2 regions of the Kribbella sp. NPDC055071 genome follow, and region 1 is predicted to be linked to the other one. Evidence: riboswitches for the same ligand, from Rfam matches in the RefSeq annotation. Region 1 holds a riboswitch; the other holds the start of a gene.

Evidence for each region. A riboswitch is a leader RNA that binds a small molecule or an ion and turns the genes downstream of it on or off. The one in region 1 is predicted to bind thiamine pyrophosphate.
Region 2: it holds a riboswitch for thiamine pyrophosphate, as region 1 does, so the genes downstream of both, thiS (sulfur carrier protein ThiS) here and ACWF4Z_RS31495 (purine-cytosine permease family protein) in region 1, are expected to answer to the same signal.

What each region holds. Positions count from the first base shown of each region.
Region 1 is NZ_JBSGUS010000023.1:111,318-118,625, forward strand. It holds gene ACWF4Z_RS31470 (MFS transporter) at 1-681, shown strand, start outside; gene ACWF4Z_RS31475 (GTP pyrophosphokinase) at 668-1,684, opposite strand; gene ACWF4Z_RS31480 (ATP-binding protein) at 1,834-3,027, shown strand; gene ACWF4Z_RS31485 (hypothetical protein) at 3,100-3,909, shown strand; gene ACWF4Z_RS31490 (alpha/beta fold hydrolase) at 3,906-4,568, shown strand; TPP riboswitch at 4,636-4,752, shown strand; gene ACWF4Z_RS31495 (purine-cytosine permease family protein) at 4,746-6,074, shown strand; gene ACWF4Z_RS31500 (class I SAM-dependent methyltransferase) at 6,102-6,794, shown strand; gene ACWF4Z_RS31505 (methylated-DNA--[protein]-cysteine S-methyltransferase) at 6,985-7,308, opposite strand, start outside.
Region 2 is NZ_JBSGUS010000050.1:5,751-13,058, forward strand. It holds gene pdxR (MocR-like pyridoxine biosynthesis transcription factor PdxR) at 1-100, shown strand, start outside; gene ACWF4Z_RS37775 (GNAT family N-acetyltransferase) at 175-918, shown strand; gene ACWF4Z_RS37780 (MBL fold metallo-hydrolase) at 908-1,819, opposite strand; gene ACWF4Z_RS37785 (LysR family transcriptional regulator) at 1,958-2,839, shown strand; gene ACWF4Z_RS37790 (serine hydrolase) at 2,836-3,708, shown strand; gene ACWF4Z_RS37795 (RidA family protein) at 3,711-4,100, opposite strand; gene ACWF4Z_RS37800 (thiazole synthase) at 4,110-4,883, opposite strand; gene thiS (sulfur carrier protein ThiS) at 4,885-5,091, opposite strand; TPP riboswitch at 5,082-5,192, opposite strand; gene ACWF4Z_RS37810 (DUF5937 family protein) at 5,200-6,006, opposite strand; gene ACWF4Z_RS37815 (G5 domain-containing protein) at 6,381-7,034, opposite strand; gene ACWF4Z_RS37820 (hypothetical protein) at 7,182-7,308, opposite strand, start outside.

The sequences.
Region 1 (7,308 bases):
GAGCGTCGCCGTGCGGAGCCACTGCTGGATCCACGGTTCTTTCGGAGTGCGCCGTTCTCGGGCGCGACTTTGATCGCGGTGTGCGGGTTCTCGGCGCTGTCCGGGTTCTTGTTCCTGAATTCGCTGTATCTGCAGTCGGTGCGTGGGTTCACCGCACTGCATGCCGGTCTGCTCACGTTGCCGATGGCTGCGATGACTGTGGTGTTCGCACCGATCTCAGGCTGGCTCGTCGGCCACCGTGGCCCGCGACTGCCGTTGGTTGTCGCCGGAAGCATGCTCACGGTCGCTGGCCTGTTGCTGTCGCGCCTGGGCAACTCCACGTCGACTGTGATGTTGCTGGTCAGCTATCTGGTCTTCGGACTCGGTTTCGGCATGCTGAACGCGCCGATCACGAACGCCGCGGTTTCCGGCATGCCACGCGCGCAGGCCGGGGTCGCAGCCGCGATCGCGTCGACCAGCCGTCAGGTCGGCGTGTCCCTCGGCGTCGCGATCGCCGGCACGGTCCTCACCGCTCGCCTGGTCGGTCCGTTGGAGACCGGGTTCGTACATGCGGCCCAGCTGAGCTGGTTCATCATCGCGGGATCCGGCGTACTGGTGCTGATCCTCGGACTGATCACGACCAGCGCGTGGGCACGTCGTACCGCATCCTCAGTCGCAGACGATCTCGTCAAAGCTCGATGATGCCGGCTCGGCCGAGGGCTTTCAGGCGGCCGCGGAGGATCTTCTGCCGGCGCTCCTCCTCCGGGAACAGGTCGATGTACGCCGTGCCCTTCGCGGCCAGGAGGTCGTCGTCCAGGCGTCGTACCGTGCCGGCCGGGAAGCGATGGGTCATCGCGGCCTGCACCGCGGACATGTCGATACCGGTCAGGAGCTCGGTGAGCTGCTCCTCGGTACTGATGCCGAGCCGGCCGAGGATGCCGAGGATCCACGCGTAGTGGTTGGTCTTCGCGTGGGGCGCGTCGGGATAACGACGGGTCAGGTACGACGTGAGTGTCGCCGTCGTCAGATCACGGGGGGTCTTGTCCGGCTCGGCCGCGGCGAGCTCGCGGTAGAGCCGGTCGATCTCGGTGAACTCGTTGTCGGCCAACTCCATCAGCGCCGCGGCGAGCAGGAAGCGCCGGTCGAACTCGGGCTTGCGGGCCGGCGGGATGTCCAGCTTGTACCGGATGTCGTGCTCGAACTCGGCCCACGCGTGCTGGACCGCCGTACGCACCTGGATCTCCATCGTCAGGTTCTTCAGTACGGCGTACTCCGGCAACTCGCGGCGATGGGCGTTCAGCCGGACCAGGTAGTGCTTGCTCGCGTACCCGAACACGCCCTGCGCCCGGGTGTGCGCGCCCATGTCCGTGTGCTCGACGATGTCGAACTCCGCCTCGATCACCTCGCAGACCCGGTCCACCGCCTCGACCAGGAACGTGATCACCCGAGCCGCGACCAGGTCGGTGATCTGGTTGAGCGGATCGTCGTACTTGGGCCGAGTGGGGTCGTCGGGGTGCGGTTTGGCCGCCTTGACCAGGAAGGACTCGGGGTCCTTGGCGCGTGCGGTCGCGCTGAGGTAGTTGATGCCTTCCTCGTCGCCGATCAGCTCGTCGATCAGGGACTCCAGCTTGCGGGCACCGCCGACGTACTGCTGATGCACCCGCTCGTACAGCGCTCCGGCCTGCTCGGCCCACTCCACCCGCATGCCGGAACCATAGTGCGCTACCACTCGCTCGTGCTGTCTACCATTTTCTACTCTTTTCACTAGAAAGCTGTAGAGACCGATCGCGACACGCTCTCGCGCCGGCTAGGTCAATCTAAGGAAAACGCTAGACGGGCTCATACAGTGACAGCATGGATCCGATCCGGAATCCCTATGCGCCCGGCGCCGGTCAGCGGCCGCCTGAGCTGGCCGGTCGCGACACCGAGGTGCGGCAGTTCGAGGTGGTGCTCGAGCGCGTCGCCGCGGGCCGGCCCGAGCGGAGTCTGGTGCTGTCCGGACTGCGTGGCGTCGGCAAGACCGTCCTGCTCAACACCTTGCGTAGTCAGGCGATCAAGCGTGCCTGGGGTACCGGGAAGATCGAGGCCCGGCCGGACCAGAGCATCCGGCTGCCGATCGCGCAGGCGCTGCACACCGCCATGCGGGAGCTTGGGCACCGGCATCGCGACGACGACCGGGTCGACGAGTTCAGCGCCGTACTGAAGGCGTTCGCGTTGCGGACCGCTGCGAACGACCGGAAGGGGATCCGGTGGCATCCGCCGCTGGACGTGGCCGCTGCGAAGGGCCGAGCCGACTCCGGTGACCTCGAGATGGATCTGATCGAGCTGTTCGCCGATGCGGCTGATTTGGCCGGCGATCTGTCCGTTGGGGTCGGACTGTTCATCGACGAGATGCAGGACATCAGTGCGGACGACCTGTCCGCGCTGTGCGCCGCTTGTCACGAGATCTCGCAGCAGAGCGCGCCACTGGTCGTTGTGGGTGCCGGTCTGCCGCATCTGCCCGCTGTACTGTCTGCGAGCAAGTCGTACTCCGAGCGGCTCTTCCGCTACATCCGCGTCGACCGGTTGGCGCGGGAGGCGTGTGATCGCGCGCTGATGATCCCCGCGGAGAGCGAGGGCGTCCAGTACGACGAGGAGGCGCTGGACGAGCTGTACGCCCAGACCGACGGCTACCCGTACTTCGTCCAGGCCTTCGCCCACTCCACCTGGGACCACGCGCCGACGTCCCCGATCACCATCAAAGACGTCGCCCTGGCCGCTCCGGAGGCGTCGGCGGAGCTGACCGTCGGCTTCTTCGGTTCGAGGTACGAACGCGCCACCCCCGCCGAACGCGAGTACATGCGAGCCATGGCCGAGCTGGGCATCGGCGTGGACGACGGCTCCGTCCCCACCGCCGAAGTAGCCAACACCCTGAGCCGCAAACCCCAGTCCCTCTCCCCAGCCCGAGACGGCCTCATCAAGAAAGGCCTCGTCTTCTCCGCCGAACGAGGCACCGTAGCCTTCACAGTCCCCCACTTCGGCAAGTTCCTCCGCACCCGCACCGCCTGAGCTGCCCTTTCGGGGCGGGTGCTGGGTGGGTAGGGTCGAGGGTCATGGCTGAGTCCGAGGGGAGGTGGAGTGGTGTCGTCGCAGGATTTTCCGACGTATGGCCGGGGGGATGAGCCTGACCAGTCCGGGGACGAGCAGTACTACGCGCGGCCTACGCCGTACGGCGGTGGCACGTATGGCCCGCAGGCGCCGCAAGGTCAACCGGCCCAGGGCCAACCACCTCAACCGGCTCAGCAAGGGCAAGCGCCGGGCCAGTACGGCGGCCCGGGCTACACGCAGCCGCCGGTGTATCGGCAGGGCAGCCCGTACGGCGCTCCGGTGCACCCGCAGCAGCACGAGCTGCCGACGTACGGTCGTGAAGAGCTGGTCGCACCCCGTGACCCGCGCGCCGCTCGAGTCGTCGGACTGGCCACTCTGATCGCGGGGATCTACGGACTGCTGGTCCTGACCATTCAACGGGTCTCACTCCGGGACATCTCCCAGGCGCCCGGCTCACCGCTCAACCACCCGCTCCGCACCGACGTGATCGACGCGATCGGCCAGCTGCTGCTCGTGGTGGTCGGCTTGGCCGCGCTGGCGATGTGGATCCGCGACGTGCTCGCACGCCGCAAGGCCGGTCGCCAACCCGATCCGATCGAGCTCGGTGGCCTGCTGCTGGTTGCGGTCTCCGTGATCCCGATCCTGATCTGGCTGATCATGGTCCTGACCACCGGCCTGGGTGCGATCGACGGCTCGGTCGACCGGTTGCCCACGGCGTACGGCTGGGGTGGTCTCGGCCTGCTGATCCTCGCCGCCGGCCTGGCGCTCGGGTGGCGTGAGCTGAAGCCCGAGGTGCGCAACCCGATCGTCCAAGGTCCGCCGGCCAAAGCGCCCTGGGAGTGAACGCACCCGTCGTCCTGGTCCCAGGCCTCGGCCTCGGGCCGGAGTCCTACGCCAAGACGGTCGAGCACCTGACCACGCCGTACCAGGTCCTCACGTTGCCCGGGTACGGCGAACCAGCAGGCGACCGCGAGGATCTCCACCCGCGCGCGCTGGGCGTCGCACTCGCGGACAAGATCCGGGAGCGGTCCGTCCTGGTAGGTCACTCGGCCAGCTGCCAGGTCGTGGTCGAGACCGCGGTCACCCACCCCGAACTGGTCCACGCGCTCGTACTCGCGGCTCCGACCGGAGACGTGCGGATGTCGAGCTGGGTGGATCGCGCGGTCCGGTTCGTGGGCTCCGCCGTACCGGAGTCGCCGAGGCTGATCCGGGTAGTCACCCCGCAGTACGCCCGTACGACGTTCTCCACGATCGCGCGGGCCGCAGAAGCCGCCAGACACCACGACCTGGCCGCTGTGATCACTCAGGTGAAGGCACCGGTGGTCATCGTGCGCTGCAAGCACGACCTGATCTCACCGGCCGACTGGGTCCAACGACTCGCGGAGCTGAGCCACGGCGAGGCCAGAACGCTCGAAACCGGCTCACACATGCCAGTGCTCACCAACGGGCCCGAGGTCGCCGCTCTCATCCAACGAGCCGCCGCCGCGCCGGAATCCGAGTAGCCGCCGCGCCGGAAACCGAGTAGCCGCCGCCCGCATCCGGCGGAAGAGCTACTGTTGACGCGGCAAACAAAACCTCAGCGGGAGCTCGCACCGATCTGCGCGGGCTGAGAGGGCGACAGCAGGGTCGCCGACCGCCTGAACCTGACCGGGTAATGCCGGCGTAGGGAGCGGGTCATCGTGACCAGTACTGCTGTTCGTCCTGCGAGGCAAACCGAGGCTCCGCTCGTTCTGACCACCGATGCGCCCCGAACGCTCGGGTTCCTGGACCAGTTCACCCTCTGGGGCAACTTCGGCATCTCACTGTTCGGCCCGGTCACCGGCGCTCTCGTGGCCGCGTACACCGGCTCACTGTGGCAGGGACTGCTCGCAGTCGTCGTCGGCTGCGGTATCGGCGCCCTAGTGCTCGGTGGCGCCGCTGTCTTCGGTTCACAGACCGGTGCGCCCGCGATGGCGAGTCTCCGCGGCCTCTTCGGCCGCAAGGGTTCCATAGCGCCGACAGTGCTCAACATCGCCCAGAACGTCGGCTGGGCCACCATGGAGATCATCGTCATCTCCCAGGCCGCGGTTGCGGTGACGAGCGAGCGTTGGCGCTGGCTGTTCGTCGTACTTGCCGGTGTGATCGCCACGGCCATGGCGGTCCGTCCGCTCGGCAGCGTGAAGGTGCTGCGGAAGTTCATGGTCTGGCTGGTGCTGATCGCGTCGATCTACCTGTTCGTACAGGTCCTCAGCAAGCCAGTCCACGCACTACCGCAGGACAGCGTGTTCGGCTTCTGGCCGGCCGTGGACCTGGCCGCCGCCGGTGTGGTCTCGTTCGCGCCACTCGCCGCGGACTACACCAGGCACTCACGCACCAACAAGGCCGCGTTCGCCGGTTCGTCCCTCGGCTACGGCCTGGCCGCTATCGGGTACTACGCCTTGGGCGTGTTCGCAGTCGCGACCCTGCAGACGAACAGCGAGGACGTCATCACCGCACTGGTCACCCTGCCGGCCGGTGCGATCGCGCTGTTCGTGTTGCTGGTGGACGAGGTCGATGAGGCCTACGCGAACGTCTACTCGACCACGATGGCCGCGCACAACCTGATCGGCCACATCGACCGGCGCTGGATCTCCGTCGCGATCGGCGTGATCGCCACCGGTATCGCGCTGATGGTTGACCTGGGCAACTACACGCAGTTCCTGTACCTGATCGGCTCGGTCTTCATCCCGCTGTTCGCGGTCGCGATCGCCGACTTCTTCGTGGTGAGCAAGATGCAGTGGGATGTCTCCAGTACGGCGAAGTTCCGCTGGCAACCCACGGTCGCCTGGCTGATCGGCTTCGTCGCGTACCAGCTGGTCAACCCGGGCACCGTGGCCGGGTGGTCGCCGTTCTGGACCGACGTCCAGCAGCGGGTGTTCAACCATCACCCGGTGCCGGGATGGCTCGGAGCGACGTACACCTCGATCGTCGTCTCGATGGTCGCCGCGGTCGTGCTGGGCAAGCTCAGGCGCCGGCCGCTGGACAACTGACCCGGAGCACCCGGGATACTGGCGATCATGCTGAACTCCGCACTGCGCAGTCGGGCCGAGTACGCGGAACTCGGGGTCGACGGACTGATCTCGCGGACGACACCCGAGCGGGACGCGGCGATCATCACCGCCGTCGAGGAGCTGCTGGAGGGGCGTGAGTCGGTCCTCGACCTGTGCTGTGGGTACGGCCGGATCGCGTTGCCGCTGCGCCGGGCCGGCAAGGTCGTCCGTGGGCTGGACATCTCGCCGAACCTGATCGAGGCGGGTAAGGCCAAGGCGGACGAGGAAGACCTCAAGATCGACTGGGCGATCGGCTCGATGACGGACCTGCCGTACCGCTGGGACGCCTTCGACGCGGTGATCTGCCTGTGGACCGCGTTCCACGAGCTGTTCGCCGAGGACGAGCAGATCTCCACGATCTGCGAGATCTCCCGGGTGCTGAAGCCGGGCGGGATCGCGATCATCGAGGGCCCGGCCTGGGGACCGGCGACCGCGGCCGAGATCGCCAACGGGATGCGGCAGGGGCCCGAGCACCGGATCGTCACCACCGACTTCAGCGACAACCGCAGCGGCGTGCACTTCATCCACGACGAGGTCAGCTACGGCCGCCTCTGCGCCGCCGCCGGCATCGAGAACTACAAGGTCTACAAGCGCGAGTGGGGCGGCCGCCGCCGTCTGATCCTGGAGATCCACCAGCCCGGCCCGACCGGATCTGACTGACGCGTCAGTTTCTCGACCTGAATTCTTTTCCGAAACAATCTCACTGGCGCATTTGTCGCGCCGGAGGCCGAAAACAAGAAGCAGATCCCCACTCCACATTGGGGACCTGCTCCTCGTTTCGAGGAGTGTAAATCAATTCCCGCGAACTGCCCACTCCACCTCCTTCGCTTCGAATCCGTGGGTAAGAAATTCAGTCCTTTGCTTCAAGGTTCAGCAGGAATCGCTTGGCGTCCAGACCGCCCGCGTACCCGGTGAGCGCACCGCTCGCGCCGATCACCCGATGGCACGGCAGCACGACGCAGACGGGGTTCGCGCCGAGCGCCGTACCGACGGCTCGCGCCGCCTTCGGCTTGTGGATCTCGCCGGCGACAGTCCCGTACGTCGTCGTCCGGCCATAGCTCGTGTGTAATGGCAAATCGTTCAGCACAAGGCGTTGGAAGGGTGTCGCGAGCGCGAGATCCACTTCGAGATCAAACGCTTGCCGACGCCCCGCCAGGTATTCGTCCAATTGCCG
Region 2 (7,308 bases), on a different contig from region 1:
CGGGCTGGTCTTCGGGTACGGGTCGCTCAGCCAAAAAGAAGTTGTCGAGGGCATCGATCTGCTCGCGGACGTCATCGGCTCGCTGCGGACAGCGTCCTGACCAGCGGCCCGCGGAGCTATGAATAAATATTCAATGTCTTGCAATCTGATCCGCTGAGTTCTACGCTCGGTGGAGTGATCAGCGCAGCTCGGATGGATTCCCTGATGAACCAAGGCTGGCCTGCCGAGGCCAAGACCGAGCTGGACGGCTGGTTGGTCCGACGCAACGCCGGTGTGACGCTGCGAGCGAATTCGGTGCTGCCTGCGCGGACGCCGTTCGACGTCGGAAAAGCCTTGAATTACGTCGAAAATCTGTACGAATCCCACGGCATCACACCGTCGTTCCAGATCACTCCGGCGGTCCAGCCGTCCGACCTCGATGCCCATCTCGAGGCGCGCGGTTATCAGGTGAAGACGCCGACATTGGTGCAGTACGCCGAGATCTCCGAGGTGCTCGCCAAGCTGCCGACACCGTCGGTCGGGGTGAATATTTCGTCGGCTCCGACCAATGACTGGATGGATCTCTGGTGGAGCATCGACGGGCGGGGTGGTTCGGCTGAGCAGGCGGCGGCCCGGGAGATTCTCGACCGCGGGAACGCTGTGTACGCCGTCGTACCCGAAGGTCGGCCGGCTCGCGGGATCGGGCGGCTCGCCCTGGTCGAGGACACGGCCGGGCTGTACTGCCTCGCCGTCGACGAGCGTTTCCGCCGGCAGGGGATCGCACTCGCGGTGATCCAGGGCTTGTTGCAGAAGGCAACGACACTGGGCGCGCGGTGGGTCTGGCTCTGCGTGCTCGCGGACAACGAGCCGGCCCGGGCCCTCTACGACCGCTTGGGCTTCCGGACCGTCTCGCAGTACCACTACCGCGTCAAAGCGTGACCTTCTGCAGGTGATCCAGTACGACGAACTTCGCGCCGGTCTTCTCGACCGAGGCGCGGAGTGGGGCCAGATCGGTCCACGGGACACCTGGCTCGTCGAGCGGCTTGTCGAAGTCGTCCCAGTGCGTGGCGATGACCGTCTTCACCGGCTTGATGGTTTGCAGTAGCCGATCGGTGATGCCGGGCTCACCGCCGGGGGCCGCGAACGCGACGTCGACCTGAAGGCCGCGCAGCGCGTTCGGGTCGAAGTTCGCCGTACTCAGACTGAGGATGCGCAGGCCGCCGATCGTGATCACGAACGCGAGCGTGCCGCCCTCGACCAGGTCCTCGATCACCCGCGGACGCGGCGGGACCGACTCCAGGTGGTAGCCCGGCCAGGCGTAGGTGTGCCGCTCACCACTGCACGAATGCAGCGACGGGAACACCTCGATCGTGAAACCGCCGAACGGTAGGTATTCGCCGCCGCGAACCGGGGAGAGCAGGTCCGCCGGGGTCCGCATCGCCTTGAGCAGGTTGACGTGGGTCTGCGTACCGAGGACGGTCGCCTGCGTCTTCTTCGCGACGTACGGAACGTCGGCCATGTGGTCGTAGTGCGCGTGGTGGACCAGGATCGCGTCGGCCGTGGTGAGGTGGCGATCGATCACCTCGGGCTTGATCACCAGCTTGGTCTTGGGGTCCGCGCCCTCCGGGGTGAACGTGCCGGTCTTGAAGCGAGTCAGCCACGGATCGGTCAGTACGACGCTGTTGCCGGACTTGAGCTGCCATGCGTGCGTGCCGAACCAGGTGATCTCCACCGGCGTCCGCTGCTGGGTCATTGTTTCGGTTTCTGCTGTGGCGACCTGCTCGCGGGTCGCGGCTCCGATCACACCGGCCGCTCCGACCGCGGCTGCGCCGGTCAACATGCCTCTGCGACTCACCTTCACGCTGTCTTCTCTCGCCGTACCTGAGCCTTCAGTCAAGGTGAAGCGAGCGCGGCATGTCGAATATGCTCTGACGCATGATCCGATTGTCTGGAGATATCGCCGCAGGTCAGCTGGGTCATGCTGACTGAACGGCATCTGCAGATCTTCATCGCGCTCGCCGAGGAGCAACACTTTGGCGATGCGGCCCGGGCTGTCGGTATCACCCAGCCGCCGCTGTCCCAGGGCCTGCGCCGGCTGGAGGCGCTCGTCGGTTCGAAGCTGTTCGAGCGCGGTCAGGGTCGGGTCGAGCTGACCGCGGCCGGGGCCGCCCTGCTTCCGTATGCGCGGCGTGCGCTGACCTCGATCGAGGAGCTGCACCAGGCCGCGATCGGGAGGGATCCGGAAGGCCCGGAGATCCGGCTTGGACTCGCGCCGGAGGTTCCGCCGTCGGCCGGAGCCGCGGTGGCGGCGGCTTGTGGTGCGGTCATCCCGGGGAGCCGGGTGACGGTTGTGTCTGCGCCGACCAGTTCGTTGGTTGGCCAGGTCGGTACGGGGCGGCTGACGGTGGCCGCCGTACTGCATCCGACTGTGCTGGACGGGCTGGAGGCCGGGGCGGTCACGTTGCTGCCGACGTGGGCGCTGGTGCCGACGTCGTTGACTCCGGATGACGGTTCGGAGCTGAAGTTGCGGCGGTTGGGTCGGCTGCCGGTCGCCGTTCGGCCGCGGGCGGAGGCTCCGGCGGCTCGGGATCTCTTCCTGGACACATTGGCGTTGCATCGGCCGGAAGGTGGCACGGTCGTGGTGACGGATGAGCGGGCCGGGCTCGCGATGGCTGCGGCGGGTCAGGCGATCGTGGTGACGGCGGATCCGGCGTTGGCCGCCCCGGGGATCGGGCGGCATCGACTGGTCGACGACCCGCTGCCGGTGCGGCTTCGGCTGGTGTGGTCCCGGACGCGTACGCCGTTCCTCCGGCCGACGGACGTGATGGCGCAGCTGACGGACGCCCTGGTGATCTCATGAATGTGCGGATCAGGGGCGTCTTCGAGGATGCCGGCGTACGGGGTTGGCTGCATGCGGTCTCGCTCGACGATTCCGACGCCACGGTCGAGGTCGATGCGGATGACGTCGTACCGATGGCGTCTGTTTACAAGCTGCCTTTACTGGCTGGGTTCTGCCGGTTGGTGGATCAGGGTGAGGTGGATCCGCGGACGCGGGTGACGTTGGATCCGTCGACGCGGACGGACGGACCGACCGGGTTGGCGCTGTTCGCGGATCCGGTGACGGCGTCGCTGCGGGATCTCGCGCTGTCGATGATGACGGTGTCGGACAATGCCTCGGCGGACGCGTTGCTCGACGTTGTCGGCGTACAGCGGTTGGCCGCGCTGCTCGAGTCTTTCGGTCTGCGACGGACCTCCGTACGGCGGGGAACCGCTTCGCAGCTGCGGTACTTGCAGCGGTTGACCGGTCTGTCGAGTCCGGATGCGGCCCTCGCCGTACTCGCGGACAACGATCAGACCGATCCGGACGGGGTCTACGACGCGGCGAACGCGTCGGCGAGCTGTCCGCGGGACCTGACGCTGCTCTTGCGGCGATTGTGGGCGGGTGAGTTGCTCTCGACCGAGCAGACCTCGTTTGTGCGGGCGACCATGCAGCGACAGGTGTTCCTGCAGAGGTTGGCGTCCGGTTTCCCGCATGACGAGGTGCTCGTCGCGGGGAAGACCGGGACGTACGGCGCTCTGCGGCATGAGGTCGGCGTGGTCACGCTGCCGGGTGGCGCGGCGTTCGCCGTTGCTGTGTTCACTCGCAGCGCTCGGGGTGACTTCCGACAGCCGCGGGTCGACGCTGCCATTGGCGAAGCGGCGCGGATTGCGGTGGATCTGTTGCGCTAGCCTCAGATGATGGCGTCGGCCTCGACCTCGACCAGGGCGTCGGGACTGAACAGCCCGGCGACCTGCAGGGCCATCGAGGCGGGTGGATTGTCGGTGTCGACGTACTCGTCGCGGGCCGCGCGGAGTGCCGGCAGATACGCGATGTCGGTGACGTAGAAGGTCAGCTTCACCACATCGGCGAACGTGGCACCCGCGGCCTTCAGGCAGGCTTCCAGGTTGGCGAACACCTGCCGGGCCTGCGCGGCCGGATCCCCGACTCCGACGAACTTTCCGTCGCTGTCCAGCGCGACCTGCCCGGAGATCGCCACCCACTGACCAGGCCCGGTCACGACATGGCTGTATCCCTTGCCGGCGGCAACACCGTCCGGTTGTGGGTACGAGAACTTGCGCAAAGGTCTTCCTCAGAAGGTCGGTAGGCCGGTGGTAGGGGATGAGGCGTGGGCCGATTGCCACCGTTTCGGGACGCGGCCGGCCAGGCGTGCGTTGCGACCGGCCGAGATCGCGTCGCGCATCGCCGCGGCCATCAGCGCGGGCTTCTCGGCCCGCGTGACCGGGGTGGCGAGCATGACCGCGGAGCAGCCGAGCTCCATGGCCAGCGCCGCGTCACTCGCCGTACCGATGCCTGCGTCAACGATTACCGGGACGTTCGCGGCCTCGACGATCAGCGCGAGGTTGTGCGGATTCCGGATGCCGAGCGCGGAACCGATCGGCGCGGCCAACGGCATCACCGCAGCGCATCCCGCCTGCTCCAGCCGGCGCGCGAGGATCGGGTCGTCGTTGGTGTAGGGGAGGACGGTGAAACCGTCGGCCACCAAGGCATCTACGGCGTCGAGGAGCTCGATCGGGTCCGGCAGGAGCAGGTGGTCGTCGGCGACGACCTCGACCTTGATCAGGTCGGTCTGCAAGGCCTCCCGGGCGAGCTTGGCGGTGAGGACCGCCTCGGCGGCGGTGTGGCAGCCGGCCGTGTTCGGCAGGACGTCGATGCCGTGCTTCGTGAGTACGTCGAGGACCGAGCCCTCGTGGCCCGTGCCCAGCCGACGCATCGCGACCGTGGTCAATTGGGTGCCGGAGGCAATCAATGCCTCCTCCATCACTTCCAGGTTGGCCGAACCGCCGGTCCCCATGATGAGTCGCGACGTGTACGTGCGGCCGCCCAGCTCGAACGGATCATCCATGTCAGCCTCCTTGGACCGCACTGACGATCTCGACCCGATCGCCCGGCTTCAGGGTCGTCTCCGCCCACTCGGCCTTGGTCAGCACATCCTCGTTGATCGCCACCGCGATCCCGGTCTGTCGGTCGGAATACTCCCGCACCAGCTCGGCGACGGAGCGACCCGGGGCGACGTCGGTCGCCGAACCGTTCACCCACACAGGCTCTTGCATCGCTTCCTCCCTACGCCGGAATTACCCGATTCAGGTTCAGCGGTCGGTGACGGTCCGGTCACCCTCTCAGCCCACTCCTGCAAGCTCCCGCGGAGTTTCGACTATAGCTCAGGTCGGATCGGATCCGGTCAGGAGTGCGGCGAGCTCGGTCGGCCGGTAAAGCACTTGTTTACCGGTACGTTCCGGCTCGACCAGACCGGTACGACGCAGCAGTTGAAGGTGCTGGCTCACGGCCGACGGCGTCACCTTCAGCTCGCCGGCCAGGTCGGTCGTGGTGCGCGGATGCGTGAGCAGCGTGAGGATGTGGGCGCGCGGCGTACCGATCAATTGGGCGAGATCCTGTCGTGAGGGCGGTTCGACGACGGACCACAGGTGGGCCTGGCCGCGCGGCGGGTACCCGAGGATGGGCGCGGCGCCGACCTCCATCGGGATCACCGCATGCGGCCCGAACAAGGTCGGCTGCAGGACGAGTCCGCGGCCGTCGACCTTCTCGGTGCGGCTGGGGTCGCTGACCTGGTCGACCTTGAGTAGTCCGTCGCTGTAGGTGATCGCGGGGCCGAGTCCGTTGAGCATCGCGTCGGTGCCGTGTTGGGTCAGGATGTGTCCGCGGTAGCTGATGTCGGCGGTGAGGATCGCGCGCATCCGATCCCAGTACGGCGCCATGACCGCGTCCCAGTACTCGCGGAGTGCGTCGACGACCTTGACGGGGTCCAGATCCTCAGGTCTCGCGTTGTTGACCGCAACGAGTTGGCGGTCGAAGGTTTCGGGGTCGACGTCCGCGATGATCGCCAGTTCGTCCTCGAGTTGCGTCAGGGGCGACGTCGGCCGGGGTGTCAGGAAGTCGGGGCTGCCCATCGTGTCGTTGACCAACCACTTCAGAACCGACCAGTCCAGCTCCTGTAGACGAGGCTGCACTGCCCGAACCCACCGCAACTGCAGCGGAAACCGTCCAGGGTCCCTCAGCGCCCGCAACGACAGAACCATCTCAGCGGCCGGCGAAACCGCAAACCGAACCTCCCCCAGATCCTGCGGCCCCAACACATAAACCAGCACCCGCCCACCCTAGATCGTGCTGCCGATCTCCAGCCCATCACAATCACCCGCGACGACCGGTGCTCACGCTCAGCTGGCGCTGTCCGTGGCGATTGTGATGGCCTGGGGATCCGGCCTAACCCGACTTGCGGATGATGAGTCCGCAGGTTCGTGATTGAGCCGGCCGCGTGCGTGGCGCTGCCGGCTGGATCAGCCTTTGGTTAGGTCAGTCGTCGGCTGGTTCGGTCTGCGGCTGGTCAGTCCTCGCAGCCGATGCCGTCGTGGTCGCGGTCCAGTCCGTAGATGTCGGACCCGATGACCTCGACCGGGCCCGCGACGTACTCCGGACCGTTGCCGCTGCCGCCCGAACAGTCGACGTCGCTGGCGATCGGGACGCAGCCGCTGTAGTTCGGGTCGCAGCCGGACGATTCGGTCTCCTCGACCTGTGTGCCGACGGCTGTCACCTGCGTCGTCGGCTGCTTGGAGACGTCCTGCCGGACCAGGCGCTTCGCCTTCTGTACGCCGTTCACCCACGTGATCTCATAGGTCAGCTTGCGCGTCCCATCGACCCCTGCCGTCCGGATGGTCTTCTCGCCCTTGGGCATCGAGTCGTCCGTCACCGTCTTCTTCTTGAACGGGATCGTGCGGTACTCGAACACCCTCGTCTTGGTCGTGATCGGCTTGACGATCGCCGGCTTGGTCGTCGTGGGCGGTTCGATGGTCGGCGTGGCTGCCGTCGTCGGCGGTGTGGTCGGTGTGGTCGGTGTGGATGTGGGTGTGGAGGTCGGCTTGGTGATGGTGGCGACGCTCGCGGGTGGGTCGGCGACGTCCGTCGTACCGGATGATGGTCCACAGCCTGCCCCGACGACCAGTAGAGCGGCCGATGCGAGCGCAGCACGAATGAAAGGCACAGTTCCCCCCAACCCGCCGTCGGTTCCCCCCGCGGCGGGATTGTCAGCGCCCGGACTTCCCGGGCGAAGTCCGATGCATACCACCGTCACGCTGCGTCACGCGAGAGTTCGGCCGGCTTCTGCGCCGAACCGCGTCGTTTTCGTGACCTACTGGCCCACGCCGGCCAGGACGGCGACCGCGATCCCCGCGAGCAGCCCACCGATCCCCATCACGATCAACGGCACCGAACTGACCGCCGGCTCCGGCACCTGCCGCTGGAACACCGCGAACAAC